Regions from separate parts of the Streptomyces sp. NPDC107517 genome, predicted to be linked through region 2. Evidence: riboswitches for the same ligand, from Rfam matches in the RefSeq annotation. Region 2 holds a riboswitch; each other region holds the start of a gene.
What was found. Region 2 has a riboswitch for cyclic di-AMP ahead of ACZ67T_RS13050 (transglycosylase family protein). Riboswitches for the same ligand answer to the same signal wherever they lie in the genome.

Region 1: it holds a riboswitch for cyclic di-AMP, as region 2 does, so the genes downstream of both, ACZ67T_RS03515 (M23 family metallopeptidase) here and ACZ67T_RS13050 (transglycosylase family protein) in region 2, are expected to answer to the same signal.
Region 3: it holds a riboswitch for cyclic di-AMP, as region 2 does, so the genes downstream of both, ACZ67T_RS10735 (M23 family metallopeptidase) here and ACZ67T_RS13050 (transglycosylase family protein) in region 2, are expected to answer to the same signal.
Region 4: it holds a riboswitch for cyclic di-AMP, as region 2 does, so the genes downstream of both, ACZ67T_RS00315 (M23 family metallopeptidase) here and ACZ67T_RS13050 (transglycosylase family protein) in region 2, are expected to answer to the same signal.

What each region holds. Positions count from the first base shown of each region.
Region 1 covers NZ_JBVJPM010000001.1:825,432-832,559, reverse strand. Annotated here, with positions in the region: gene ACZ67T_RS03520 (SGNH/GDSL hydrolase family protein) at 1-290, opposite strand, end outside; gene ACZ67T_RS03515 (M23 family metallopeptidase) at 517-1,317, opposite strand; cyclic di-AMP (ydaO/yuaA leader) riboswitch at 1,322-1,502, opposite strand; gene ACZ67T_RS03510 (tyrosine-protein phosphatase) at 1,910-2,707, shown strand; gene ACZ67T_RS03505 (DUF6126 family protein) at 2,738-2,911, opposite strand; gene ACZ67T_RS03500 (helix-turn-helix domain-containing protein) at 2,908-3,549, opposite strand; gene ACZ67T_RS03495 (aspartate aminotransferase family protein) at 3,686-5,071, opposite strand; gene dxs (1-deoxy-D-xylulose-5-phosphate synthase) at 5,068-6,981, opposite strand; gene ispG (flavodoxin-dependent (E)-4-hydroxy-3-methylbut-2-enyl-diphosphate synthase) at 7,007-7,128, opposite strand, start outside.
Region 2 covers NZ_JBVJPM010000004.1:492,614-499,741, forward strand. Annotated here, with positions in the region: gene ACZ67T_RS13045 (transglycosylase family protein) at 1-849, shown strand, start outside; cyclic di-AMP (ydaO/yuaA leader) riboswitch at 1,019-1,190, shown strand; gene ACZ67T_RS13050 (transglycosylase family protein) at 1,195-1,872, shown strand; gene eno (phosphopyruvate hydratase) at 2,214-3,500, shown strand; gene ACZ67T_RS13060 (FtsB family cell division protein) at 3,597-4,085, shown strand; gene ACZ67T_RS13065 (DUF501 domain-containing protein) at 4,240-4,770, shown strand; gene ACZ67T_RS13070 (Ppx/GppA phosphatase family protein) at 4,767-5,711, shown strand; gene ACZ67T_RS13075 (NAD(P)/FAD-dependent oxidoreductase) at 6,178-7,128, shown strand, end outside.
Region 3 covers NZ_JBVJPM010000003.1:637,412-644,539, reverse strand. Annotated here, with positions in the region: gene ACZ67T_RS10745 (PrsW family intramembrane metalloprotease) at 1-701, shown strand, start outside; gene ACZ67T_RS10740 (aldo/keto reductase) at 709-1,653, opposite strand; gene ACZ67T_RS10735 (M23 family metallopeptidase) at 1,783-2,838, opposite strand; cyclic di-AMP (ydaO/yuaA leader) riboswitch at 2,850-2,995, opposite strand; gene ACZ67T_RS10730 (PP2C family protein-serine/threonine phosphatase) at 3,255-4,361, opposite strand; tRNA gene ACZ67T_RS10725 (tRNA-Met) at 4,562-4,635, shown strand; gene ACZ67T_RS10720 (tellurite resistance TerB family protein) at 4,687-5,142, opposite strand; gene mgtA (magnesium-translocating P-type ATPase) at 5,323-7,128, shown strand, end outside.
Region 4 covers NZ_JBVJPM010000001.1:72,060-79,187, reverse strand. Annotated here, with positions in the region: gene ACZ67T_RS00320 (GntR family transcriptional regulator) at 1-440, opposite strand, end outside; gene ACZ67T_RS00315 (M23 family metallopeptidase) at 705-1,490, opposite strand; cyclic di-AMP (ydaO/yuaA leader) riboswitch at 1,504-1,658, opposite strand; gene ACZ67T_RS00310 (M16 family metallopeptidase) at 1,855-3,240, opposite strand; gene ACZ67T_RS00305 (M16 family metallopeptidase) at 3,237-4,652, opposite strand; gene ACZ67T_RS00300 (DNA gyrase/topoisomerase IV subunit A) at 4,888-7,128, shown strand, end outside.

The DNA.
Region 1 (7,128 bases), on a different contig from region 2:
ATGATGTCGTTGCCCCCGGCGGCGAAGGTCACCAGGTCCGGGGCGAGTTCGACGGCGCGCGGGAGCTGGTCCTCCACGATCTGGTCGAGGAGCTTGCCGCGCACGGCGAGGTTCGCGTACCGGAAGGAGTGCTCGGGGGTCCGGTCGTCCAGGAGGACGGCGAGACGGTCGGCCCAGCCCACGAAGGCCCCGTCGGGACCGGGGTCCCCGACGCCTTCGGTGAAGCTGTCCCCCACCGCCGCGTAGGACCGAATCGTGCCGCTGCTGAGTGATCTCGATTCGTTTGCCACGACCACACATCTTTCACCCTGCGATGTGACCTACGCGACCGTAGGAAGGGGTTGACGGGTGGTGATATAGCCCACCCGGTCAGTTTCGCGATTTCAGGAATACCAGGAATTCGACAGGGTGCGGCGGAGGATACGACGAAGGGGCGGGCCCGGAACCGGGCCCGCCCCTCACGTCACGCCTCAGCGAGACAGCTTCACGTCACACGCTCACGTCACGCCATCGAGGTCAGAGAGAGACCCCGTGCCCACGGAGGTACGCGACCGGGTCCACGTCCGAGCCGTAGCTCGGGGTGGTGCGGATCTCGAAGTGCAGGTGCGGACCCGTGACATTGCCGGTCGCGCCGGAGAGGCCGATCTGCTGGCCCTCGGTCACGGTCTGCCCGGACGAGACGGAGAGGGACGACATGTGGGCGTACTGCGAGTACTTGCCGTCGGCGTGCTGGATGACGACCTCATTGCCGTACGCGCCGTCAAGGCCGGCCGACACGACGGTACCCGCGGCGATGGCCTTGAGCGGGGTGCCCGTCGGGACCACGAAGTCGACACCGGTGTGGTAGCCGCTGGACCACATGGCACCCGCGGTCTTGTACGCCGTACCGATGTTGGCGCCCTGGACGGGCAGCGTGTAGCCGGAAGCAGTGGTGGCCTGGGTGGCCGTGGCCGGGGACTTCGCGGCGGGGGCCGCGGCCTTCTGGCCGATCGTCAGCTTCAGGCCCGGATGGATCAGGGACGGGTTGTCCCCGACGGCCGAGCGGTTGTCGGAGTAGAGCTTCTTCCAGCCACCGCTGACGTTCTGCGCGTCGGCGATCTTCGAGAGGGTGTCCCCGCCCTTCACGGCGTAGGTCTTGGCCGCGGCGGGAGCGGCGACGGCCTGCGCGACCGAGTGGGCGCCCGCCGGGGTCGCGCCGTGGGCTTCGGCGGCACCCATCAGCGGCAGTGCGAGCGCGGCGCCGCCCGCTGCGGCGACGGCGATCGAGCGCGCGAAACGCGGGGACTTGGGACGGCGGTGCTTACCCTTCGCGGGCATGGGGGATTCCTCTCCGTCGCCTGCGAGGTGAGCTGTCGGGTTCGGGCTGGAGTTGCCCGGCCGCACCCCTTTCGGGCACGGCTTCACCCCGAGCCGTGCCCGGTGTTCCGGACACGGCGCTCTACCTGGGTCCCCCGCTCCTGCCGAGCACGGATCGATGTGCGGATTCCGGGCGGCGGCAGGATTAGGCGGTCCGTCCGGATTGCGCTGAACGTAAGCGAGCGGGGAGCGCGGAAACAAGGCGCGAATCCCCTTGGGCATTCCGGTTCTTGATCCTTAAACGGCCTTTTCCGGAAAATGCCGTCACACTCCGTCTATTTACGATCTTTGCGACTGCGATACCTACCGGAAATCCATGCGGCCCGTCCGCCACGTACGGTCACGGCTATGACCCTGCTCACGCATTGCTCACCATATGCCTGTGTTTCAGGGCCAGTTACCCCATAGAGGGCAATTACTCCTTACCGCCTCATATCGGGCATTGGATATGTAATCGCCTGGCGCCTCTCACATGGTTGCCCCTGGCAGCCATGTCGTATCGTCGAAGGCGCCCGCAGGCGAGCAGCGCCGCGGCCGACCGGGAGGAGCCCCCGTGACGCAGCAGGTCCCGTCCACCGAGCCCGAGTTGGCCGGAGTGCGCAACTTCCGCGATGTGGGTGGCCTCCCGACCGTGGACGGCCGTCGGGTCAAGCAGGGCGTGCTGTTCCGCAGCGGTCACCTCGCGCACGCCACGGACGAGGACGCCGCGTTCCTCTCCTCGCTCGGGCTGCACACGATCTTCGACTTCCGCAACGCCGCCGACCAGCGCCTCGAAGGCCCTGACGTCACGCTGCCCGGCGTGCGGAACGTGAACCTGCCGCTGACCGACCCCGCGGACGGCGCCGAGTTCTGGCAGATGGTGCGCGACGGCAATCTCGACGAGCTGCGCGCCGCCCTCTCCGAGGGCCAGGCCGCGGACCGCATGATCACGTCGTACCGGACGATCATCGCGGAGCGCACCGCCGAGCACAGCCAGGTGCTGCACTCCCTCGCCGAGGACAGCGTGCCCGCGCTCATGCACTGCGCGGCCGGCAAGGACCGCGCGGGCCTCTCGATAGCGGTCACGCTCCTGGCCATGGGTGTGGAGCGCGACGCCATCGAGGCGGACTACCTGGAGTCGAACGCGGCACACCGCCGCTACAAGGTGCACCGCAGCAGCGCCTCGAAGGACGCGATGTCCCCCGAGGTCATGGAGCTGCTGAGCCCCCTGTTCGACGCCCGCGCCGCATACCTGGCCGCCGCCTTCGAGACAGTCGCACAGACGTGGGGTTCCACCGACCGCTACCTGGAGGAGGGCCTCAAGCTGTCCCCCGCGCAGCGCGAGCGGCTGCGCGAGCGCCTTCTCGACTGAGACCGGGACCGACAGTCCTGGTGAGGGGCGTCACCCGCGTGACGCCCCCAGCGCGAACAGCAGATAGATGAAGCCCGCGACGAGGTGCCCGGCGAAGACGTAGACGAGCAGGCGCACCCAGATGCCGCGCGGGAGCCTGTCCTCGATGTCACGCCGTGCGGGCTGCCGCTCGGGCTCGGTCACGTCGTCGGGCACTGCGCTCATCGAGAGCCTCCCTGAGATGGTTCGCCGCTGCCCACCGCCGGGCCGAGACACAGCGCGGCGGACGGGCTCTGCAGCAGGGTGTGTACGAACAGGAGCTCGGCGCCGTCGCGGTCGGCGGCGGCGATCCGGTGCGGGGTGAGCGAGTCGAAGTGGGCGCTGTCCCCCGGCGCGAGCGCGTACGCGGTGTCCCCGAGCCGCAGCCGCAGCCGCCCTTCGAGGACGTACAGCCACTCCTCACCGGGGTGGACACGCACGATGTCGCCCTGGGCGCCGAACGGCACATGGACGCGCAGCGCCTGCATGCCGCGTCCCGGGGCGCCCGCCTGCCGGTAGATCCAGCCGCCCGCCTCGGTGGCCTCCATGTCGGCGGAGCGCACGACCGCGTCCCTGTCGGCGGGCGTTTCGCCCAGGAGTTCGGAGACCGTCGTACCGTAGGTGCGGGCGAGGGCGAGCAGCATCGGGAGCGAGGGCTGACGGCGGCCCGTCTCCAGGCGGGAGAGGTGCGCGGGCGAGAGCCCGGCGGCACGGGCCGCGGCCTCCAGGGTCAGGGCGGCGCGACGCCGTAGTTCGCGCAGCTGCGGGGCGACGGCGGGCAGCTCCGTGGGTTCCGGAGCCGGCTCCGGAGGGACAGGGCTCATACCGTCGATTGAGCCAGAGCCGTACCTCTGGGGCAAATTTATTGCCCCAGAGGCAACAGCCCGTCTTCCGGGCGTCCCTCTTCTGGAGGCACCTGGAGGCACCCCTGCGAATCCGAGAGGTGCCCCGACGGTGCGGTCAGCGGTTGGCCACCGCCTGCTTCACCAGCGTCTTCCCGAAGTCCCACATCAGCCCGCCGCCCGAGTGCGCGTCGTCCATGACGGCGGTGAACGCCTCGACGAAGCGGTCCACCTCGTGCTCTTTGATGATCAGCGGCGGGATCAGCTTGATGACCTCCAGATGGTCGCCGGAGACCTGCGTGAGGATCCGGTGCTTCTGGAGCAGCGGCACGACGACCATCTGCGCGAAGAGGCCCTTGCGCGCGGCCTGGAGCATCGTCCAGCGGCTGCGCAGCTTCAGCGACTTCGGCCGCCCGAACTCGATGCCGATCATCAGGCCGCGGCCGCGTACCTCGCTCAGCAGTTCGTAGCGGTCGACGAGGGCGGCGAGCCGGGACTTCAGGAGCTCACCGGTCGCCCGGGCGTTCGCGACGACCTCCTCGTTCTCCATCACGGAGAGCACGGCAAGGCCTGCGGCCATGGCCTGCGCGTTCGAGCCGAAGCTGGCCGAGTGCACCAGGACCCGGTCCAGGGACGAGTAGACCTTCTTGAAGATCCAGTCCTTGCCGAGCGTCGCGCCGACGGGCACATAACCGCCGGAGAGCGCCTTCGCCACGCACACGAGGTCGGGCTCGACGCCGTCCTCGTGCTGGTAGGCGTAGAAGTCGCCCGTCCTGCCGAGGCCCGTCTGCACCTCGTCCACGATGAGCAGCGCCTTGTGCTGGTGGAGCATCTCCTGGGCGGCGCGCAGATAGCCGGGCGGCGTCCCGTGGACGCCCTTGCCCTGGATGGGCTCGACGATCAGCCCGGCCACGTCGCCCTTCGCGAGCTCCGCGCGCAGGGCGTCGAGGTCTCCGAGCGGCACGGCGGTGTCCGGCAGGAGCGGCGCGAAGCCGTCCCGGAATCCGGACTCGCCGTTCACGGACAGAGACCCGGTGGTCAGCCCGTGGAAGGCGTGCCCGCAGTACAGGACCCTGGGCCGGCCCGTGGCGTACCGGGCGAACTTCAGCGCCGTCTCGACGGCCTCCGTGCCGCTGTTGCCGAAGAAGACCCGGTCCAGGTGCGGGCTGTGCGCGAGGAGCCGTTCGGCGAGCAGGCCCGGCAGCGGCTGGCAGTCGAAGCGGGTGAGGTCGGCGAGCGAGGCGTCGAGGACGTCGTGCAGCGCCTTGCGGACGACGGGGTGGTGCCGGCCGAGGCCCATCACACCGAACCCGGCGAGCATGTCCAGGTAGTCGTTGCCGTCCGCGTCCCAGAAGTAGGCGCCCTCCGCCCGCTCGTAGACCTTGTCGAAGCCGATGGTGTGCAGCATGCGCGGGAGCTGGTGGTTGAGGTACCTGGCGTGCAGCTCGTAGCGCTCGGCGCCGCGGTCGGCCAGGAGTCGTGCGAGATCGAACTCCTTGCTCATACGTCGTCGCTCTCCTTGCCGGCCACGAGGGCCGCCGTCTCGGCCCTGCGGGCCATGCTGGTGCCGATCCGCCCGGCGATCTCGACGGGCGTGAGCCCGATGTCCGCGAGCACCTCACCGCGCTTGGCGTGCGCGAGGAACTGGTCGGGGATCCCGAACCGCCGTACGGGTACGTCGACTTCGGCCTCGCCGAGCGCGAGCGCCACGGCGGAGCCGACGCCGGCCGCCTTGCTGTTGTCCTCGACGACGGCGACGAGCCGGTGCCGTGCGGCGAGCGGCGCGAGGTCCGGGTCGACGGGTTTGACCCAACGCGGGTCCACGACCGTGCAGTTGATGCCGCGCGCTGCCAGGAGTTCCGCGACCTGGAGGCACACCGGCGCCATCACACCGACGGAGACGAGGAGCACGTCGGGGTCGTCGGACCGGTGCAGTACGTCGAGGCCGCCGATGCGGTCGACCGCCGGGATCTCGGGGCCGACGGACTCCTTCGGGAAGCGGATCAGCGTCGGGGCGTCGTCCACGGTGACCGCTTCGCGGAGCTGGGCCCGCAGCTGCTCGGCGTCGCGGGGTGCGGCGATGCGCAGGCCCGGTACGACCTGGAGGACGGACATGTCCCACATGCCGTTGTGCGAGGCGCCGTCGACGCCGGTCACACCAGCCCGGTCGAGAACGAAGGTCACGCCGCAGTTGTGCAGCGCCACATCCATGAGGAGCTGGTCGAAGGCGCGGTTGAGGAAGGTGGCGTAGACGGCGACGACCGGGTGGAGGCCACCCGTCGCGAGTCCGGCCGCCGAGACCGCCGCATGCTGCTCGGCGATCCCCACGTCCCACACCCGGCCGGGGAACTCCTCGGCGAACTTGGTGAGTCCGACCGGGTGCAGCATCGCCGCGGTGATCGCCACGACGTCGTCGCGCTCCCGTCCGATGCGGGCGATCTCGTCACCGAACACCGAAGTCCAGGACGGGCCGTTGGACGGCACGAGCGGCTCACAGGTGAGCGGGTCCATCACGCCGACGGTGTGGAACCGGTCGGCCTCGTCCGCGAGGGCGGGCTCGTAGCCGCGGCCCTTCTCGGTGAGGCAGTGCACGAGCACGGGCCCGTGGAACCGCTTCGCACGTCGCAGCGCGGACTCGACCGCGCCGAGGTCGTGCCCGTCGATGGGCCCCACGTACTTGAGCCCCAGGTCCTCGAACATGCCCTGGGGCGCGAAGGCGTCCTTGAACCCCTTCTTGGCGCCGTGCAGGGACTCGTACAGCGTGTGTCCGATGACCGGCGTGCGCAGGAGGACGTCCTTGCCCCAGGCCAGGACCTTCTCGTAGCTGTCGGTGGTGCGCAGGGCCGCCAGGTGGTTGGCGAGTCCGCCGATGGTCGGGGCGTACGACCGTTCGTTGTCGTTGACGACGATGATCAGCGGGCGGTCCTTGGCGGCCGCGATGTTGTTGAGCGCTTCCCAGGCCATGCCGCCGGTGAGCGCCCCGTCTCCTATGACGGCGACGACGTGGCCCCGCTCGCCCAGGACCTGGTTGGCCTTGGCGAGGCCGTCCGCCCAGCCGAGCGCGGTGGACGCGTGGCTGTTCTCGATGACGTCGTGCTCGGACTCCTCCCGCGAGGGGTAGCCGGACAGGCCTCCCTTCCCGCGCAGCTTCGAGAAGTCCTGACGACCCGTCAACATCTTGTGTACATAACTCTGGTGGCCGGTGTCCCACAGGATCCGGTCGACCGGCGACTCGAAGACCCGGTGCAGGGCCATCGAGAGCTCCACCACCCCGAGGTTGGGTCCCAGATGGCCGCCGGTCCTCGCGACCGCGTGGATCAGGAACTCCCTGATCTCCGCGGCCAGTTCACCGAGCTGATCCTCGCTCAGCGCCTTCAGATCGCGCGGCCCCCGGATGCTTTCCAGAATTGTCACGCTCGGGCCCCCTCTCCGGTTGTCCTCAGCTCACGGTGACGTCGGGAGCGCCCGAGGCCGCCCCGGCGTCCGTCATCTGCTCGGCGATCTTCATCGCCTCTTCGATGAGGGTCTCGACGATCTTCGACTCGGGGACGGTCTTGATGA
Region 2 (7,128 bases):
TGGGACAAGCTCGCCGAGTGTGAGAGCGGCGGCTCCTGGAGCGCCGATCCGGGCAACGGCTATTACGGCGGGCTCCAGTTCTCCCAGGAGGTCTGGGAGGACTACGGCGGCCTCGACTTCGCGCCGCGCGCCGACCAGGCCAGCCGCTCGCAGCAGATAGCCGTCGCCGAGAAGGTCCTCGCCGACCAGGGTCCGAGGGCGTGGCCGGTCTGCTCGGTCACCTCGGGGCTCACGGCGGACGCCGCCGCCGCCGACGTCGACCCCGGGGCGGCCCTTCCGACCCCGTCGGCGTCGGCCGGTGACTCCGGGAGCGACGACGCGGCGGACGACGCCGCGAAGGGGGGCGCGAACGACAGGCCTTCGGACTCCGCTTCCTCGGGTGCGAAGGGCAACTCCCGAGAGAAGAATCACGACAAGTCGGGTGATACCGCGGGTAACTCCTCGGATGACGCCAAGGCTGACAAGTCCGGCCGGGACGGTTCGACTTCGGCCCCCGCGACGCCCTCGCCGGAGGCCTCCGACGGCTCGGACGCGGCCACTCCGCCCGCCTCCGGACGACACCGCGGCGCCGCCGCCGCGGACGACACCGCAGACTCCCTGCGCGCCGACGACGGCTCGGGCCGCCACGCCTCACGCGGCGACGAAAACGTACGCAAGGGTGCGAATCGGAGCGAAGACGCCTATACCGTGCGCGCCGGTGACAACCTCTGGGACATCGCCGACACCCATGACGTGGACGGCGGATGGGCCGCTCTGTACGCCCAGAACAAGAAGACGGTGGGTGCCGACCCGGACCTCATCCTTCCTGGTCAGAGTCTGGATCTTGGGCTCGAATCGGGCGAAAAGTAGCGGCAGTTCGGGCTGAATGTCCGCTTTGGCGAGAGTGAGAGATGGGTCTCAAAGGCCCTGATCGTCTTTGAAATTACGGCGATCCACTGCTTACGGTCATCACCGCTCGCCACAGCGGGCCCCGTCGGATGTCACGCCGAATCCTGCCAATGTCCGTACGGGAACAGTCGTCGCGTAAGCGCCGTAGGCAGGAGCGGGGGACCCAAGGTAAGCGCCGGCCCCGGCCGTTGAGAGACGGCCGAACGACCGGCTTGGGGTTAAGTCGCACGCAGGACGTGCGACCGGGCACTCATCCGGCCCGAACCCGACAGCTCACCTCGTAGGCGTCGGTGAGGGGATCTCTCGATGCTGTTTTCCAGCAAGGGCAAGCACCGCCGCCCGTCCAAGGCCGTTCGCGTCGCCACGCTCGCCGGTGTCGCCGGTGCCGCTGTCGCCGTCCCGCTGATGGGCGCCACCGGTGCCTCCGCCGCCACCGCCTCCGAGTGGGACGCGGTCGCGCAGTGCGAGTCCGGCGGCAACTGGTCGATCAACACGGGCAACGGCTACTACGGCGGCCTCCAGTTCTCCTCGTCCACGTGGGCCGCGTACGGCGGCACCGCGTACGCCTCCACCGCCGACAAGGCCTCCAAGGCGCAGCAGATAGCCGTCGCCGAGAAGGTTCTGGCCAGCCAGGGCAAGGGTGCCTGGCCGAGCTGCGGCGTGGGCCTGTCCGCCGCCTCGACCGGCTCCGCCCCGGCCGCCGCCCCGCAGCCGGAGCGCAAGGCCGAGCAGCCGACCACCCGCAGCCAGGAGCGCAAGGCGCCTGCCGCGAAGCAGGAGTCGAAGAAGACTGTCGAGACCCCGGCCGGCAAGAAGGTCAAGAAGGGTGACGGCGAGTACAAGGTGAAGTCCGGCGACACCCTCAGCACCATCGCCGAGAAGCACCACGTCAAGGGCGGCTGGGCGAAGCTCTTCAAGCTGAACAAGGACATCGTCGAGGACGCCGACCTGATCTACCCGGGTCAGCAGCTCCACCTCAAGTAAGCAACCGGCAGCTCCACCTCAGTAAGTAAGAGGGGAGCGGCGGCCCCGGGCCGCTCGGGTATCGGCTCTCGGCGGACGGCCGGTACCACGCCAGGTTTCCCCAAGGACTCCCCGCCCCGGGTGCGCATTCCCCCGTCGCGCCCGGGGCGGGGCTTTGGTGCGTGAGGGGTCCTGGTCCTTCGTCCGTTGTCGGCCGTGGCTTTTTGTTCCGTTCGGAAACAATTCGCTCTCGGTTTTTGTCCACGGGCCGGTCGGTCGGCTGGGCGGTGCCTGGAGCCGGTTAGGCTCAGGTGTTGCCGGACCATGCGGCCCGGCGTAGTTGCGTCACATCCCATAAGGAGATGCTCGTGCCGTCCATCGACGTCGTCGTAGCCCGGGAAATCCTGGACTCCCGAGGCAACCCCACGGTCGAGGTCGAGGTCGGCCTCGACGACGGCAGCACCGGTCGTGCCGCTGTCCCGTCCGGTGCGTCCACCGGCGCGTTCGAGGCCATCGAACTCCGCGACGGTGACCCGAACCGCTACCAGGGCAAGGGTGTCGAGAAGGCCGTCCTCGCGGTCATCGAGCAGATCGGCCCGGAGCTCGTCGGCTACGACGCCACCGAGCAGCGCCTGATCGACCAGGCGATGTTCGACCTGGACGCCACCGACAACAAGGGCTCGCTCGGCGCCAACGCCATTCTCGGCGTCTCCCTCGCCGTCGCGCACGCCGCCTCCGAGGCCAGCGACCTGCCGCTGTTCCGCTACCTCGGCGGCCCGAACGCGCACCTGCTGCCCGTCCCGATGATGAACATCCTCAACGGTGGGTCGCACGCCGACTCCAACGTCGACATCCAGGAGTTCATGATCGCGCCGATCGGCGCGGAGTCCTTCTCCGAGGCCCTTCGCTGGGGCGCCGAGGTCTACCACACCCTCAAGAAGGTGCTGAAGACCAAGGGCCTGTCCACCGGTCTGGGCGACGAGGGCGGCTTCGCCCCGAACCTCGGCTCGAACCGCGAGGCCCTCGACCTCATCGTCGAGGCCATCAAGCAGGCCGGTTACGTCCCCGGCGAGCAGATCGCACTCGCCCTCGACGTCGCCGCGTCCGAGTTCTACAAGGACGGCAAGTACGAGTTCGAGGGCAAGTCCCGCTCGGCCGCCGAGATGACCGAGTACTACGAGGAGCTCGTCTCCGCGTACCCGCTGGTCTCCATCGAGGACCCGCTGTACGAGGACGACTGGGCCGGCTGGAACGTCATCACCGAGAAGCTGGGCGACAAGGTCCAGATCGTCGGCGACGACCTCTTCGTCACCAACCCCGAGCGCCTCGCCCGCGGCATCGAGGAGGGCTCCGCCAACGCCCTGCTCGTCAAGGTCAACCAGATCGGTTCGCTGACCGAGACCCTGGACGCCGTCGAGATGGCCCAGCGCAACGGCTTCAAGTGCATGATGTCCCACCGCTCCGGCGAGACCGAGGACGTCACGATCGCCGACCTCGCCGTCGCGGTGAACTGCGGCCAGATCAAGACCGGCGCCCCGGCCCGCTCGGACCGCGTCGCCAAGTACAACCAGCTCCTGCGCATCGAGGAGATCCTCGACGACGCCGCGGTCTACGCCGGCCGCAGCGCGTTTCCCCGCTTCAAGGGCTGAGCCACACAGGCTTCGGTAGAAGCGTCGTACGTACGTCCCCGCACCCGGTCCCGTACCGTGTGCGGGGACGTACGCACGTAAAGGGGAGGCGCGAAGATGGCCGGGAGAGTCCGGGACAGGGACCGTGACCGGTTCTCCACCGCGACCCGGCTGCGTCTGCTCGGCGAGCAGACCGCCGAGCGCGTCTACCGCTCCCAGACCAGGCGTCAGGCCCGCCGCTCCCGCCTCACCGGCCGCGCGGCACTCCTGGCCCTCGTCCTGTGCACTCTGGTCGTCGCGCTCGCCTACCCCATAAGGCAGTACGTCTCCCAGCGCGGGGAGATCGCCGACCTCCAGCGCCAGCAGCAGGAGGCCCAGAGCAGGGTCGACAGGCTGCGCGACGAGAAGGCACGCTGGCAGGACGACTCGTACGCGGAGCAGCGGATCCGCGAGCGGCTCCACCTGGTGATGCCGGGCGAGACCGGCTACATCGCGCGCGACCCCGACGCGGCGAAGCGCACCCGCTCCGAGCAGGGTGCGGCGGGCCGGCCCTGGTACTCGAACGTCTGGGACGGCGTCGACAAGGCCGACCGCCCCGACAACTGACCCGCCTCACCAATGCCCGAAGCCGAAGCCGAAGCCGAAGCCGAAGCCGAAGCCGAAGCCCAAGCCCAAGCCCAAGCCGAAGTCCCAAGAACCAAGCCCCGAGACCGAACCCGTAGTACCCCCACCGAAGTTCACTGAAGGAAAGCCCCCAGGCATGGACACGCCCCCGCCCCAGACCGAGCCGACCACGCCCACGGACGCCGACATCCAGGCGTTCAAGGAGCAGCTCGGCCGCCCGCCGCGCGGCCTGCGGGCCATCGCGCACCGCTGCCCGTGCGGCAACCCGGACGTGGTCGAGACGGCCCCGCGCCTCGAGGACGGCACGCCCTTCCCGACGACGTACTACCTCACGTGCCCGCGCGCCGCGTCCGCGATCGGCACCCTGGAGGCGAACGGCGTCATGAAGGAGATGACGGAGCGCCTTCAGACGGACCCCGAACTCGCGGACGCGTACCGCAGGGCGCACGAGGACTACATCGCGCGCCGCGACGCCATCGAGGTCCTCGAGGGCTTCCCGAGCGCGGGCGGCATGCCGGACCGGGTGAAGTGCCTGCACGTCCTGGTCGGCCACTCCCTGGCCGCGGGCCCGGGCGTGAACCCGCTCGGCGACGAGGCCATCGCGATGCTGCCCGAGTGGTGGGCGAAGGGCCCGTGCGTGTCGGCCGCGCCCGAGGAGAGCGAGTGACCCGCGTCGCCGCCATCGACTGCGGCACGAACTCGATCCGCCTGCTCGTCGCCGACGCCGACCCCGTGACGGGCGAACTCGTCGACCTGGACCGCCGCATGACGATCGTGCGGCTGGGGCAGGGCGTGGACCGCACGGGACGGCTCGCGCCCGAGGCGCTGCAGCGCACCTTCGCGGCCTGCCGCGAGTACGCCGAGGTCATCAAGGCGCACGGCGCCGAGAAGGTCCGGTTCGTGGCCACGTCCGCGTCCCGCGACGCCGAGAATCGGGACGACTTCGTGCGCGGGGTCATGGACATCCTGGGCGTCGAGCCCGAGGTCATCACCGGTGACCAGGAGGCCGAGTTCTCCTTCACCGGCGCGACGAAGGAGCTGACGGGGCGGGCCGACCTCGACAAGCCCTACCTGGTCGTGGACATCGGCGGCGGCTCGACGGAGTTCGTCGTCGGCGAGGACACGGTCCTGGCCGCGCGCTCCGTCGACATCGGCTGCGTCCGTATGACGGAGCGCCACCTCGTGGGGGAGGACGGCACGGTCACCGACCCGCCGACGCCCGCGCAGATCGAGGAGATCCGCGAGGACGTCGTCGCGGCTCTCGACCTCGTGACGCAGACCGTTCCGCTGACGGCGGCCCGCACGCTCGTCGGCCTCGCCGGCTCCGTGACGACGGTCGCCGCCCTCGCGCTCGGCCTGAAGGAGTACGACTCGGTGGCCATCCACCACTCCCGTATCTCCTACGAGCGGGTCGCCGAGCTCACGGACTGGCTGGTGACGTCCACGCACGACCAGCGCTCCCTGAACCCGGTCATCCACCCGGGCCGTGTCGACGTCATCGCCTCCGGCGCGCTGGTGCTGCGCCTGATCATGGAGTGGACCGGCGCCAAGGAGGTCGTGGTGAGCGAGCACGACATCCTCGACGGCATCGCCTGGTCGATCGCCTAGCCCCTGCAAGGGGCCCGGCCTCCCGAGGGGCCCGGCCCCTCAAGGCGCCCAGCCCCCAAGGCGCCCAGCCCCTCCAAGACCCCTCGCCCGGCCTCTTCCTGGAGGGGCGACACGCTCCGGCGACACCCCGTCGGGAAAGTTCGTGAAGTTCTTCACAAGGAATTCGCTCCTGTTGGGCGAGGTTCCGGGTCGGATGGCCCGCAGAAGGGGGTTTCGGGACCCTGGCGGCCGACGTGCGGGGCGTTCCAGGCTTGTTACGGACAGATGAACCGGGCGAGTGGTCCACCCCCGCCAAATGCCCGGAGCGGCAGCTCAACAGGGGTGCGGAACGACCGGAGTTATACCGTGGTTCCCTGCTGGGGCCATGACGTCCGTCACGTGGGCGGCGGAGTGTAGCAGAGGCCCTCTCCATGCTTGTGAAGGGGCGCACGAGCGACCCCCTCCGGACAGGTGGATACTCGATGGCATGAGCACCACGGAGCGTCCCAGGATCCTCGTAGTAGGCGGTGGGTACGTAGGCCTGTACGCAGCACGACGCATTCTCAAGAAGATGCGTTATGCGGAAGCGACCGTCACGGTCGTGGACCCGCGCTCGTACATGACTTACCAGCCCTTCCTCCCCGAAACCGCCGCCGGCAGCATCTCGCCGCGCAACGTCGTCGTCCCGCTGCGACGCGCTGTGCCCGGAGCCGAGATTCTCACCGGCCGGGTCACCACCATCGACCAGGACCGCAAGGTCGCCACGGTCGCCCCGCTCGTCGGCGAGGCGTACGAGGTTCCCTTCGACTACCTGGTGATCGCGCTCGGCGCGGTCTCCCGCACCTTCCCGACGCCGGGCCTCGCCGAGGTCGGCATCGGCATGAAGGGTGTCGAGGAGGCCATCGGCCTGCGCAACCACGTGCTCGAGCAGCTCGACAAGGCCGAGTCCACGACCGACGAGGAGATCCGCCGCAAGGCGCTCACCTTCGTGTTCGTCGGCGGTGGCTTCGCGGGCGCCGAGACGATCGGTGAGGTCGAGGACCTGGCGCGCGACGCGGCCAAGTTCTACAAGAACGTGAAGCGCGAGGACATGCGCTTCGTGCTCGTCGACGCGGCCGACAAGGTGCTGCCCGAGGTCGGCCCCGAGCTCGGCACGTACGGCAGGAAGCACCTGGAGTCCCGCGGCATCGAGGTCTACCTGAAGACCACCATGCCGTCCTGCGTCGACGGTCACGTCGTGCTCAGCAACGGCCTCGAGGTCGACTCCAACACCGTCGTGTGGACCGCCGGCGTCAAGCCGAACCCGGCCCTCGCGCGCTTCGGTCTCCCGCTCGGCCCCCGCGGCCACGTGGACACCCAGGCGACCCTCCAGGTGCAGGGCAGCGACTACATCTGGGCCGCGGGCGACAACGCCCAGGTCCCGGACCTGGTGGCCGTC
Region 3 (7,128 bases), on a different contig from region 2:
CCGCCGCCACCTTCTTCGTACGCATCGTCATGTCGCCGTTCGCGCACCCCCTGTTCACGGTGCTCACCGGCATCGGCTTCGGCGTCGCGGCCTGGACCGCGCCCGACCGCGGGCCGGTGCGGCGCGTGTTCCTGCCCCTCACCGGGCTGCTGCTCGCGATGGGCATGCACGCCACGTGGAACGGCTCGTCGGCGTTCGGCCGGTTCGGGTTCTTCGGGGTCTACGCGCTGTTCATGATGCCCGCGTTCGGGCTGCTGACCTGGCTCGCGATCGGGACCCGCCAGCGCGAACTGCGCACGGTGCGCTCCGAGCTGCCCGCGTACGCGGCGGCCGGCTGGGTCGGCCCGGCCGAGCCGTTCGCCCTCGGCTCGATGCGCGCCCGCCGCCTGGCCCGCGAGTTCGCGCAGCACCACGGCGGCAAGGAGACGGCCAAGGCCGTGGCCCAGTACCAGCAGTACGCGACCTCACTCGCGCTCCTGCGCCACCGCGGGCGGCGCGGCCGGGCCGGGGCGGACTATGTCGTACGGGAGCGGGAGCTCCTCGACGAGCTGTGGGCGCGGCGCCACGCGGCCCGCCCCGCCCTCGTCTACGCGTCCCACGCCACCGCGCCGCCCGTGTGGGTGCCGCCGATGTACGCGGGGCCGGTCGCCCGGTTCCCCGCGCACGGTGCCCACAACGCGTACAACCCGTACCGCTACTGAGAACGCCTCAGGCGGACGCCTCCGTGAGCTTCGAGAGCTCCGCGTCCGTCAGCTCCAGGCCGGCCACGGCCACCAGCGCCGGCAGCTGCTCCACGGTGCGGGCGGACGCGATGGGCGCGGCCACCGTCGGGCGGGACGCGAGCCAGGCGAGGGCGACGGTCGCGACCTCGGCGTCGTGCGCCTGCGCCACCTCGTCGAGGGCCTTCAGGACGCGCAGGCCACGCTCGGTCTGCAGGTGCTTGCCGGCGCCCGCGGCCCGCGCGCTGTCGACCTCGGTGCCCGGCCGGTACTTGCCCGTCAGAAACCCGGACGCCAGGGCGTAGTACGGGACGGCGGCGAGACCGCTGCGCGAGGCGACCTCCTGGAGCCGGCCCTCGTAGGTGTCGCGCGAGACGAGGTTGTAGTGCGGCTGGAGCGCCGCGTAGCGGGCGAGGCCCTCGCGGTCGGAGAAGTCCAGGGACTCCTGGAGACGTTCCGGGGTCAGGTTCGACGCTGCGATGGCGCGCACCTTCCCGGACTTCACCAGCTCGTCGAGGGCGGTGATGATCTCCTCGACCGGCACGGACGGGTCGTCGAAGTGCGTGTAGTAGAGGTCGATGTAGTCCGTGCCGAGGCGGCGCAGCGACTCGTCCGCGGCGGACTTGATGGTGTTCGCCGACAGGCCCTTGAAGTCGGGGTGCGCGCCGACCTTGGTGGCGACGACGACATCGGAGCGGTTGCCGCGCGCGGCCAGCCACTTGCCGATGACGGTCTCGGACTCGCCGCCCTTGTTGCCCGGAACCCACGCCGAGTACGCGTCGGCCGTGTCGACGAAGTTGCCGCCGGCGGCGACGTACGCGTCGAGCACGGCGAAGGACTGCGTCTCGTCGGCGGTCCAGCCGAACACATTGCCGCCGAGGGAGAGCGGGAACACCTCGAGGTCCGACGAGCCAAGCTTGCGAAGAGAAGTCATGGCCTGTCAGAACACCGATGCGGAGCAAGATATTCCAGGCATGGCCGACCGGCAGCCCTGACGTCGGGGGGTTGCCGTCAGGGCCGCCGGGGTTCGCAGGGTTACGCGCCTTCGGAGGGTCTACGAGCCTCAGATGGTCAGGCCGTTGGAGCGCAGCCACGGCGCGGGGTCGACTCCGGTCGCCTGGCCGCCGGGGTGGACCTCCAGGTGGAGGTGCGGCCCGGTCACGTTGCCGGTGGCGCCGACGCGGCCGATGACGTCGCCGCTGGTCACCTTCTGGCCGGCGCTGACGTTGAGGGACGACTGGTGGCAGTACCAGAGCTCGGTGCCGTCCGGCAGTTCGAGGACGGTGCGGTAGCCGTACGCGCCCGCCCAGCCGGCTTCCTTGACGGTGCCGGAGTGGATCGCCTTCAGCGGCGTACCCGTGGGAGCGGCGAAGTCGAGACCCGTGTGGTAGCCGGAGGACCACATCGAGCCGGGCTGACCGAACGTGCCGGTGATCGTGTAGGAGGCGACCGGCAGCGTGAAGCTCTTGGCGAGCTTGGCGAGGCGCTCGGCCTCGGCCTTCTTCTTCGCGGCCTCCTCCGCCGCCTTCTTGTCGGCGGCGGCCTTGGCCTTGGCTGCGTCCTGCTCCTTGGCGGCGTCCTCGGCGGCCTTCTTCGCGGCGGCCTCCTCGGCGGCCGCGGCCTCGGCGTCGGCGGCCTGGTCCTGTTGCTGCTCGGCCTGCTGCATGATGCGGGCGCGCAGGGCCTCGCCGGCGGTCGTGCCCTGCTCGGCGTCCGCGGTGGTGACGCCGGCGTCGGTCAGCGGGGTCGCGCCGGCGCCGGACTCGTCGTCGTCTCCGGAGACATCGGATATCAGCGCGCCCACGCCGGGCAGGGACTTGGCGTCGGGCAGCGAGTCCTTGACGGCCGAGAGGTCGGGCATCGAGATGTGCACGGGGGGCTTGCCGCCCTGCGCGGTGGCGATGCCGCCCGCGCCGACGGCCGCGATCACGCCGACCCCGAGAACAGTGGAGCTGCGCGCGAGACCGCCGCGCTGCTTGGCTACGCGGTGCCTGCCGCGTACGGGGCGGACTGACTCCTCGGTGGGATTCCACTCGTCCCAGGTCCGCTCGTCCGCTTCGCCGAACTCTTCGTCGATCGGCGCGTAGGAGAACTCTGGGGCAGGCCGGTTGGACGCCACGGGGGCGCGCTCCTTTCCTTCCTTCTCGCCTACCGGGTTAGCTGACGGGTTCGGAGCAGGAAGGTCTCCTACCGACGCCTTCCGCAAGGAAAGACGTCCGATTCACCCCAAGTTGGTGGTTCCCCGGCTCCCTTGCGGGATTAGGCGCGTGCGCACGGAGCCGTCTCTTGTGACGGCTGGGACGACCGCGCTGCGTTATCGAACGTTAATAGACACCGGGGCCTGATTCCAAGCCGTTCCGACTGATCGTTAACGCCTTTGGCCTGGACTTATCGGGGCACGAGCGGGCGGAATCGGGCGAGTTGACCGGCCACCGGAGCGGGTCGCTCATCTGACGGTTTGTCAAATGTTATGCGCAGCGACGCGATTCGACTACGGAAGGTGAAGACCGTGGTCACGGCTGCTTCACTGCCGCTTCACGGCCGCCTCACCGCGAGCAGCGCCATGTCGTCCGTCGTACCGCCCCCGGTGTGCCGGCGGACCTCTGCGGTGAGCGCGGCCAGCAGCGGATCGGGCCCCGAGAACATCCGCCCCGCGAGCCGGGCCGCCGGGTCGTAGAAGGTGCCCTCCTCGTCGCGTGCCTCCGAGAGGCCGTCGGTGTAGAGCAGCAGCGTCGCCCCGGACGGGAACTCCGTCTCGGACGCCCGGTCGGGCCAGCTGCCGAGGCCACCCATCCCGAGCGGCAGCGCGGGCTCCGGCGGCGACAGGACCTTGAGCGCGCCGTCGCCGCCCAGGATCAGGGGTTCCGGATGGCCGCGGTTGATGACCCGTACGAGGCCGTTGCCGTGCGGGATCTCGGCGAGCACGGCCGTGGTGAAACCCTCGAACTCGTCGAGGCCGTTGCGCCGCAGCCCCTCGCGCGCGAGCGCCCGCTCCAGGCGCTGCGCGACCGCCTCCAGGGTCGCCTCCTGCTCGGCCGCCTCCCGGAAGGCGCCGATGACGACGGCCACGGCGGACACCGCGCCCATGCCCTTCCCGCGTACGTCGCCCACGACGAGCCGCACCCCGTGCGGGGTGTCCTGCACCGCGTACAGGTCGCCCCCGATGAAGGCCCCCGCCTGGGCCGCCTCGTAGCGGGCCGCGATCTCCAGGCCGCCGATGCGCTCCGCGGGCTCGGGCAGGACGGCGCGCTGGGCCGCCTCGGCGATCTGGCGCACGGAGGTGAGCTGCTCACTGCCCCGCCGCACGACACGGTTCATGACACAGGCGAGGACGGCGACGGTGACGACCGTGACGAGTTCGGTGACGGCGTCGGTGTCGTAACTGCGGGTGTATCTGAGATGCACCCCGAGTACGACGGCCACGGTCGCGAGGCCGGTCAGGAGAGTGCCGCGGGGCGAGAAGAAGGGGGCGCCGACCAGCGGGGCGGCCGTGAAGAGGGGCACGCCGGTGAACGTCGACGGCGTCACGTAGTCGTAGACCGCCCCGACGACGATGAGCAGCACGGGCAGCAGACGCACGAAGAACCGGGCCCGGGACAGGCCCTGCTCCGTCTCTCGCCCGTGTCCTCCTCGCTGCCCCACCGCTCGTCTCCCGCCACCGTCCGCGTCGGTCCCGCGCCTGCGCACGCCGTCGGGCCCCACTCCAGAGTTCCCCCGGAAAAGACGGCGGGCGACCTGGCGGGACCGACCGGGTGAAAGGGGGCCGGAGGCGGCGGATCGCCGAACGCCGGGCAACCGATTCGCGTTCTGTCGCCGCAATGGCGTAGAGTCGTGTTTACCGACGCGGGGTGGAGCAGCTCGGTAGCTCGCTGGGCTCATAACCCAGAGGTCGCAGGTTCAAATCCTGTCCCCGCTACTGAAGGCCGAAGGCCCGGAACCAATGGTTCCGGGCCTTCGGTGTATCCGCCTACAGGTCGAACTCGTGCGGGGGCAGGTCGAGCATCAGGCAGGCCTCGCGGACGACGGCCTGCTCGGTCTTGTCGAAGTCGCCGTCCGCGCCGCCGATGACGATGCCGATCTGGATGACCGCGCGCGCCTCGGCGGGCTTCTTCTTCGCCTTGGCGATCTCCTGGAGGACGCTGACCTTGCCGAAGTCGAAGTCGGCGGTCAGCTTGTTCAGATTCGCGTCGAAGCGGCTCTGGAGCTGATCCGCCGGGAAGTTCTGCAGCACCTCGTTCGTGGAGATGAGCTGGGCCACGCGACTGCGCTCGGCCGGGTCGATGTTCCGGTCGGCCGCGGCGACCAGCGCGCACATCGCCATGCTCGCGTCACGGAAGGCGCCGCTCTTCAGGTCGTTCTTCTTCGCCATGAGCTGCGTCTGCATCGTCGACGCGGACTCCTTGAAGCGATCCCACAGGGCCATGACTCTCCTCGATCGGCAGGTACTGATCTTCTACAGCTCTGTAGAAACTAGCGGAGGGCGGCAAAAGTTCCGCCCCTAAACTGAAGGCTCGAACCCATGGCCGGTGGAAGCCTTTCGCGGTCCGATGAACGGGAGAAGACGACGGTGCCGACACCCGAGAATCCCTGACGGCGCCCGAGAGTGACCGACACAGCCCCGAAGACGGACCCGGGCCGCACGACCCTCCAGCTCCTGCGCTCCCTCGACAGCGGCCCGCGCGGCCTCACCGAGGCGGAGGCCGAGCGGCGCCTCGCCCGCCACGGCGAGAACGTCCTGCCGGGTACACGCCCCCTGTCCTGGCCCCGTCTGGCCGCCCGCAGCCTGCGCGACCCGTTCACCGGCGTCCTGCTCTGCCTCGGCCTCGTCTCGGCGACCGTCGCGGCCTGGGGCACCGCCTGCGTGATCCTCGTCCTGGTCGCCGTCAGCTGCGGCCTGCGCTCCGCCGGCGAGCACCGCGCGGACAGGGCGATGGCGGGCCTGCGCGACCTGGTCGCGACGACGGCGACCGTGCTGCGCCGCACCGGCGACGACGAGAGCGCCCCGCCGACCGAACACGAGGTCCCGGTAAGCCAGTTGGTGCCCGGCGACATCGTGCGGCTCGGCCCCGGCGACCTGGTCCCCGCCGACGTACGCCTCCTGCGGGCGCAGGGCCTGACCGTGCAGCAAGCCGCGTTCACCGGGGAGTCGGTGCCCGTCGACAAGCGGCCCGTGGACCTGCCCGCGGACGGCGAGTCGGCGCATCTGTGCCTCCAGGGCGGCAGCGTGGCCTCCGGGAGCGCGAGCGCCGTGGTGCTCGCGACGGGTGCAGACACCCGCTTCGCCGCCGCCCACCGCACGGTCGGCACACCGCGCGGGGCGAGCGCGTTCGAACGCTCGGTGCACGGCATCTCCTGGACCCTGATCCGCTTCATGCTGCTGACTCCGCCGCTGGTCCTGATGGCGGGCGCCGCGCTGCGCGGCCGGGGCCTGGAGACCCTGCCGTTCGCCGTCGCGGTGGCCGTCGGGCTCACCCCGGAGATGCTGCCGGTCATCGTCACGACGGCGCTCGCCCGCGGCTCCGCGCTGCTCGCCCGCACCCACGGCGTCATCGTCAAACGGCTCCCCGCCCTGCACGACACAGGCGCCGTCGACGTCCTCTGCGTCGACAAGACCGGCACCCTCACCCAGGACCGCCCGGCCGTCGACCTCGCCCACACCGACCCCGACGCCCTGCACTGGGCGGCCGTCTCCGCCTGGTGGACGCTCCAGCTCGCCGACCTGCCGGCCCCGGACGCGCTCGACGAGGCGGTCATCACGCAGGGCCTCTCGGCAGACCCGGCCGTCACGGACGCGTACGACGGGATCACGGCCCTGCCCTTCGACCCCGTACGCCGCCTCGCCACCGCCGTCGTCCGGCGGCCCGGCGGCCTCGGCGCGGTCACGCTCGCCGTCAAAGGCTCCGTGGAGAACGTCCTCGACCGGTGCGCGCTCGACGGCACCGAGCGCGCGAGCCTGCTCGCCCGGGCCGCGGCGCTGTCCGGCGACGGGCTCCGGCTCCTCGCCGTGGCGACGGCCGAACGCCCCGCCCGGCACCGCCCGTACCGCACCGCCGACGAACACGGCCTCACCTTCACCGGCTTCGTCGCCTTCACCGACACCCTCGTGCCGACCGCCACGCAGGCCCTGCACGATCTCGCAGAGCGCGGCGTCACGGTCAAGGTGCTCACCGGCGACCACCCCGGCACCGCCGCTCGCGCCCTGCGCGATCTGGGGCTCGCCCCCGGCGACGTACAGACCGCGGACGTCCTCGACGCGCTCACGGACGAGGAACTGGCCCGCCTCGCCCACCGCACCACCGTCTTCGCCCGCTGTACCCCCGCCCACAAAGCGCGCATCGTCACCGCCCTGCGTGCCGGCGGGGAGACGACCGTCGGCTTCCTGGGCGACGGCGTGAACGACCTGCCCGCG
Region 4 (7,128 bases), on a different contig from region 2:
AGCATCGTGGTCAGCCCCGGGCTGCCGGACGCCTGCGCCAGCGTCTCGTGGAACCAGCCGCCCAGCGAGCGCAGATCCTCGCTCTGACCTCGCCTGGAGCGCTCCTGGCCGAGCCTGACCAGGCCCCGCAGGACCTTCAGGTGCGCCTCGGTGCGGCGCTGCGCGGCGCGGGCCGCCGCAAGCGGTTCGAGGAGCATGCGGATCTCCAGCTGGTCCGCCGCCTCCTGCGCGGAGGGTTCGGCGACGCAGGCACCCGCGTGCCTGCGGGTGACGACGAAGCCCTCGGCCTCCAGGGTGCGCAACGCCTCGCGCACGGGGACGCGCGAGACGCCGTAGCGGCGGGCGAGCACCTCCTCGGTGAGTCTGCCGCCGCGCTCGTAGACACCGGAGACGATGTCGTCGCGGATCGCCGTGCATACCGAGTGCGCCGGAATGCGCATGCCCCGACCTCCGCCTTAATCCCCGCGAAACGCGGTCGATAGTCACCCGTACAGCGCGATGGACGTCTGTTCAGCTCGCCTGTCCAGCGACTCTATTCCAGCGGGCGCGAATTTCCGACGGCAGGCCGTAATCCATGGATATTTTTTGGACACCGGCGTCAGGAACAAGCGGGCCGCGAACAAGCGGTTCCGGGGAACGACGAATGCCCCGGCTCGGTGAGCCGGGGCATTCGGTGCGTCTTCGCGGGGGGTACGCGGCGAAGGTCAGACGTTCACGCCGTGGGAGCGCAGGTACGCGACGGGGTCGATGTCCGAGCCGTACTCGGGGCTCGTGCGCGCCTCGAAGTGGAGGTGCGGGCCCGTGACGTTGCCGGTCGCTCCGGAGAGGCCTATCTGCTGCCCCGGGGTGACCGTCTGACCGACGGAGACACCGATGGACGACAGGTGGCCGTACTGCGTGTATGTACCGTCGTTCATCTTGATGACGATGTTGTTGCCGTAGGCGCCGCCCCAGCCGGCCTCCACGACCGTGCCCGCGCCCACCGCGTGGACCGAGGTGCCGCTGGCGGCGTGGAAGTCGATGCCGGTGTGGCTGCCGGAGGACCACAGACCACTGCTGGCCTTGTACGCGGTCGACACGTACGAGCCGGTGACGGGCATGACGAAGGCGTTCAGGCGCTTGCGCTCGGCCGCACGGGCGGCACGCTCCTTGGCCTCGCGCTCGGCCTTGGCCTTGGCGGCCGCCTTGCGCCGGTCCTCCTCGGCCTTCTTCTTGGCCGCGGCCTCCGCCTTCTCCTTCGCGGCGGCCTCGTCGGCGGCCTGCTGCTGGGCAGCGGCCTGCTCGTCGATCTTCTGCGCGAGGGAGTCACCGATGGAGATGGCCCTGCTCAGGCCGGTCTGCTCGAGCGACGCGTCGGCGGCGAGGGCGGGGGCGGCGAGGCCTCCGATGACACCGGTCGTCGTGAGCGCGGCGACGCCGGCGACCTGCGCGGTGGTGCGCGTGAGACGGCTCGGGCGACGGTGCTTCCCGGTGGCACGGGTGAACGCCATGGGGTGGCTGATCCTTTCCTTCCTTCTCGCCTACCGGGTTAGCTGACGGGTTCGGAGCAGGAAGGTCTCCTACGGGCCCCTTCAGGGAAGGGCGTCCGATTCACCCCAGGGACGGTGGGTCCCCGGCTCCCCCGGCTCGCGCCTTGGGGGACTCGGCGATGACTGTCCGGTGCCACGGGCGCGGCGTACATCTGGCGGACAGCCGGACCGACGCTAAGCGGGGCAACTTTCAATCAACAAACCGAACCGGGCTTTTGTAGCGCATGCCACAGGGCAGACAGGCAACCACTGGTTCAATTCGGACAAACAGGGGCCCCGATGGTCATCTCGCCCACCGGGGCCCCTCGTTGCACACCGGTCACGGTCAGCCCGTGACGACGGTCACCTCTCCGATGCCGAGGGCCCTGACGGGCTCCTCGATCTGCGCGGCGTCACCGACGAGCACCGTCACCAGACGGTCCATCGGGAAGGCGTTCACGACGGCCGCGGTGGCCTCCACCGTGCCCGTCGCGGCGAGCCGCCGGTACACCTCCGCCTGGAAGTCGTCCGGCAGGTGCTGCTCGACCTGGTCGGCGAGCGTCCCCGCGACGGCCGCGGCGGTCTCGAACTTGAGCGGGGCGACGCCCACCAAGTTCTGTACGGCCACGTCCCGTTCGGCGTCGGTGAGGCCCTCCGCCGCGAGCGTGCGCAGCACCTTCCAGAGATCGTCGAGCGCTGGACCCGTGTTCGGCGTGTCCACGGAGCCGCTGATGGCGAGCATCGCGGCGCCCGTCCCGTCCGGCGCCGAGCGCAACACCTGGGCGAACGAGCGCACGCCGTAGGTGTATCCCTTCTCCTCGCGCAGGACGCGGTCCAGTCGGGAGGTGAGGGTGCCGCCGAGGCAGTACGTGCCGAGCACCTGCGCCGGCCACACCCGATCGTGCTTGTCCGCGCCGATCCGGCCGATCAGGAGCTGTGTCTGCACCGCGCCCGGCCGGTCGACGATGACGACCCTGCCGGTGTCGTCGGCCGTCACGGGCGGTACGGGGCGCGGCTCGGCCGTGTTCCCCGTCCAGGCGCCCAGCGTGTCCGCGAGGAGGGCGTCGAGGTCGATGCCCGCCAAGTCGCCCACGACGACCGCGGTGGCCGTGGCGGGACGCACGTACCGGTCGTAGAAGTCACGTACGGCCGCCGCGTCGATGGCCGTGACGGTCTCCTCGGTGCCCTGGCGCGGGCGGGACATGCGCGCGGTGGCCGGGAAGAGCTGCTTCGAGAGTTCCTTGGCGGCGCGGCGGCCCGGGTTCGCCGTCTCGTGCGGGATCTCGTCGAGGCGGTTGCGCACCAGGCGTTCGATCTCGCTGTCCGCGAACGCGGGCGCCCTGAGGGCGTCGGCGAGCAGGCCGAGCGCCTTCGGCAGGCGGGAGACGGGCACCTCCAGGGAGACCCGTACACCGGGGTGGTCGGCGTGCGCGTCGAGCGTCGCGCCGCAGCGCTCCAGCTCGGCGGCGAACTCCTCGGCGGGCAGCTTGTCGGTGCCCTCGGAGAAGGCCCTCGCCATGATGGTGGCGACGCCGTCGAGCCCGGCGGGCTCGGCCTCCAGGGGCGCTTCGAGGTTGATCTCCACCGCGACGACCTGCTGGCCCGGGCGGTGGCAGCGCAGCACCGTCAGGCCGTTGTCGAGGGTGCCGCGCTCGGGCGCGGGGAAGGCCCACGGCCTGGCCGTGCCGGCCTGGGGCTGCGGGTGGAAGTCCATGGTCGCGAGCTCGGTCACTTGCCGGCCTCCTTGTCTGCGGTCTCGACGGCGTCTGCGGTCTCGCCGACGGTCTCGTCCGCGGCTTCGTCCGCCTGGGACGCTTCGGCGGTCTCGTCGGCCTCTTCAGAGGCCGTGGGCTCGTAAACGAGCACCGCGCGGTTGTCGGGACGCAGGTGGGCCTCGGCCACCTCCTGGACCTCCTCGGCGGTGACGTCGAGGACGCGCTGGACGGCGGTCAGGGCGAGCTGCGGGTCGCCGAACAGGACGGCGAACCTGCACAGTTCGTCGGCGCGGCCCGAGACCGTGCCGAGCCGATCGAGCCACTCGCGCTCCAACTGGGCCTGGGCGCGCTCCATTTCCTCCGGGGTGGGCCCGTCGGCGGCGAACCGCGCGAGCTCCTCGTCGACGGCCTCCTCGATGACCGGGACCTCGACGTCGGCGGACGTCTTCACGTCCAGCCAGCCCACGGAGGGCGCCCCCGCGAGCCGCAGAAGACCGAACCCGGCGGCGACGGCGGTCTGGTCGCGCCGTACGAGACGGTTGTAGATCCGGGACGACTCACCGCCGCCGAGGACCGTCAGGGCCAGGTCGGCCGCGTCGCACGCGCGCGTACCGTCCTGCGGCAGCCGGTAGGCGGCCATCAGCGCGCGCGCCGGGACCTCCTCCTCGATGACCTCGCGCACGCCCGCACCGATCAGGTCGGACAGGGCGCCGTCGCGCGGGGGCTGCTTGCCCTCGTGGCGCGGGATGGAGCCGAAGTACTTCTCGACCCAGGCCAGCGTCTGCTCGGGGTCGATGTCCCCGACGACCGAGAGCACGGCGTTGTTCGGGGCGTAGTACGTACGGAAGAAGTTCCGCGCGTCCTCCAGGGTGGCCGCGTCCAGGTCGGCCATGGAGCCGATGGGCGTGTGGTGGTACGGGTGGCCCTCCGGGTAGACGAGGGCGGTCAACTTCTCGAACGCGGTCCCGTACGGAACGTTGTCGTAGCGCTGGCGGCGCTCGTTCTTGACGACGTCGCGCTGGTTCTCCATCGACTCCTCGTCGAGCGCGGCGAGGAGGGAGCCCATCCGGTCGGCCTCCAGCCAGAGCGCGAGCTCCAGCTGGTGGGCCGGCATGGTCTCGAAGTAGTTGGTGCGCTCGAAACTCGTCGTCCCGTTCAGCGAGCCGCCGGCGCCCTGCACCAGCTCGAAGTGCCCGTTCCCGTGGACCTGCTTCGAGCCCTGGAACATCAGGTGCTCGAAGAGATGAGCCAGGCCCGTGCGGCCCTTGACCTCGTGGCGCGAGCCGACGTCGTACCAGAGGCAGACGGCTGCGACCGGGGTCAGGTGGTCCTCGGAAAGCACCACGCGCAGGCCGTTGGCGAGGCGGTGCTCGGTCGCTGTCAGGCCGCCGGAGCCGGCCTCGGCGGTGGCCGTGTGACCCATGGGCATGTACGTCCCTTCGATCGCTGAACTATCGCGGAAACTGCAGATGTGCTGCCAGTTCTGCCACTGTATGCAAGCGTTCTGACGCCTGGCGAAGTTCCCGCACTGGGTACGCCCAGAGCGAGCACCGAACGCCCTATGGACGGGTCGCGGTCGGCGTTGTCAGTGGGGCGGTCCACAATGGTGCGCGTCAGATTCTCGTACATGCCCCGGCAGCATCTGTGAAGGAGCCGCAGCAGCGATGGCCCGCCGCAGCACGAAGACCCCGCCTCCCGACGACTTCGAGGAGCGGATCCTCGACATCGACGTTGTCGACGAAATGCAGGGCTCCTTCCTCGAGTACGCGTACTCGGTGATCTACTCCCGGGCCCTGCCGGACGCCCGTGACGGCATGAAGCCCGTGCACCGGCGCATCGTTTACCAGATGAACGAGATGGGCCTGCGCCCCGACCGCGGCTACGTGAAGTGTGCCCGCGTCGTCGGCGAGGTCATGGGTAAGTTGCACCCGCACGGAGACGCGTCGATCTACGACGCCCTGGTGCGGCTCGCCCAGCCGTTCTCGATGCGCCTCCCTCTGGTCGACGGCCACGGGAACTTCGGCTCCCTGGGGAACGACGATCCGCCGGCCGCCATGCGGTACACCGAGTGCCGGATGGCCCCGGCGACGTCGCTGATGACGGAGTCGATCGACGAGAACACGGTCGACTTCGGGCCGAACTACGACGGCCAGGAGCAGGAGCCCGCCGTCCTGCCGGCCGCCTATCCGAACCTCCTGGTCAACGGCGCGTCCGGCATCGCCGTCGGTATGGCGACGAACATGCCGCCGCACAACCTCGGCGAGGTCATCGCCGCCGCGCGCCACCTGATCAGGCACCCGGGCGCCGACCTCGAGACGCTCATGAAGTTCGTCCCGGGCCCCGACCTGCCGACGGGCGGCCGGATCGTCGGTCTGTCCGGCATCAAGGACGCCTACGAGTCGGGCCGCGGCACCTTCAAGATCCGCGCCACGGTCTCCGTGGAGGACGTGACGGCGCGCCGCAAGGGCCTCGTCGTCACCGAACTGCCCTTCGCGGTGGGCCCCGAGAAGGTCATCTCGAAGATCAAAGACCTGGTCGGCTCGAAGAAGCTCCAGGGCATCGCGGACGTCAAGGACCTCACCGACCGCCAGCACGGCCTGCGCCTGGTCATCGAGATCAAGAACGGCTTCGTGCCGGAGGCCGTCCTCGAGCAGCTCTACAAGCTGACGCCGATGGAGGAGTCCTTCGGTATCAACAATGTGGCGCTGGTCGACGGCCAGCCCCTGACCCTCGGCCTCAAGGAGCTCCTGGAGGTCTATCTCGACCACCGCTTCGAGGTCGTGCGCCGCCGCAGCGAGTTCCGCCGTACGAAGAAGCAGGACCGGCTGCACCTGGTCGAGGGCCTCCTCGTCGCCCTGGTGGACATCGACGAGGTCATCCGCCTCATCCGCTCCAGCGACAACTCCGCACAGGCGAAGGAGCGCCTGATGGAGCGCTTCTCGCTGAGCGAGATCCAGACGCAGTACATCCTGGACACGCCGCTGCGCCGCCTCACCAGGTTCGACCGCATCGAGCTGGAGACGGAGCGCGACCGGCTCAACGGCGAGATCGACGAGCTGACCGGGATCCTCGACTCCGACGCCGAGCTGCGCAAGCTCGTCTCGGCCGAACTGGCGGCGGTGGCCAAGAAGTTCGGCACCGAGCGCCGCACCGTCCTCCTGGAGTCGGCGGGCACGACGGTCGCCGCTGTGCCCCTGCAGGTCGCCGACGACCCGTGCCGCGTGCTCCTGTCGTCCACGGGCCTCCTCGCGCGCACGGCGAACGCCGAACCGTTCGGGGGCGACGAGGACGACAGGCGCACCAAGCACGACGTGATCGTCTCCGCGGTGCCGGCGACGGCACGCGGCGAGATCGGGGCGATCACGTCCGCGGGGCGCCTGCTGCGGCTCAACGTCATCGACGTGCCGCAGCTCCCGGAGACGGCCTCGGCGCCGAACCTCTCCGGGGGCGCGCCTGTCACGGAGTTCCTGTCGTCCCTGGAGGCGGACGAGAAGGTGGTCTGTCTGACCACCCTCGACGAGTCCTCCCCCGGCCTCGCGATCGGCACCGAGCAGGGCGTGGTCAAGCGCGTCGTGCCCGACTACCCGGCCAACAAGGACGAGTTGGAGGTCATCGGCCTGAAGGACGGTGACCGCATCGTCGGCGCCGTGGAGCTGCGCACCGGCGAGGAGGACCTCGTCTTCATCACGGACGACGCGCAGCTGCTCCGCTACCAGGCCTCGCAGGTACGTCCGCAGGGCCGGGCCGCGGGCGGCATGGCGGGCATCAAGCTGACCGACGGCGCCAAGGTGATCTCGTTCACCGCCGTCGATCCGGCTGTCGACGCGATCGTCTTCACGGTGGCCGGGTCGCGCGGCACGCTCGACGACTCCGTCCAGACGACCGCGAAGCTCACTCCGTTCGAC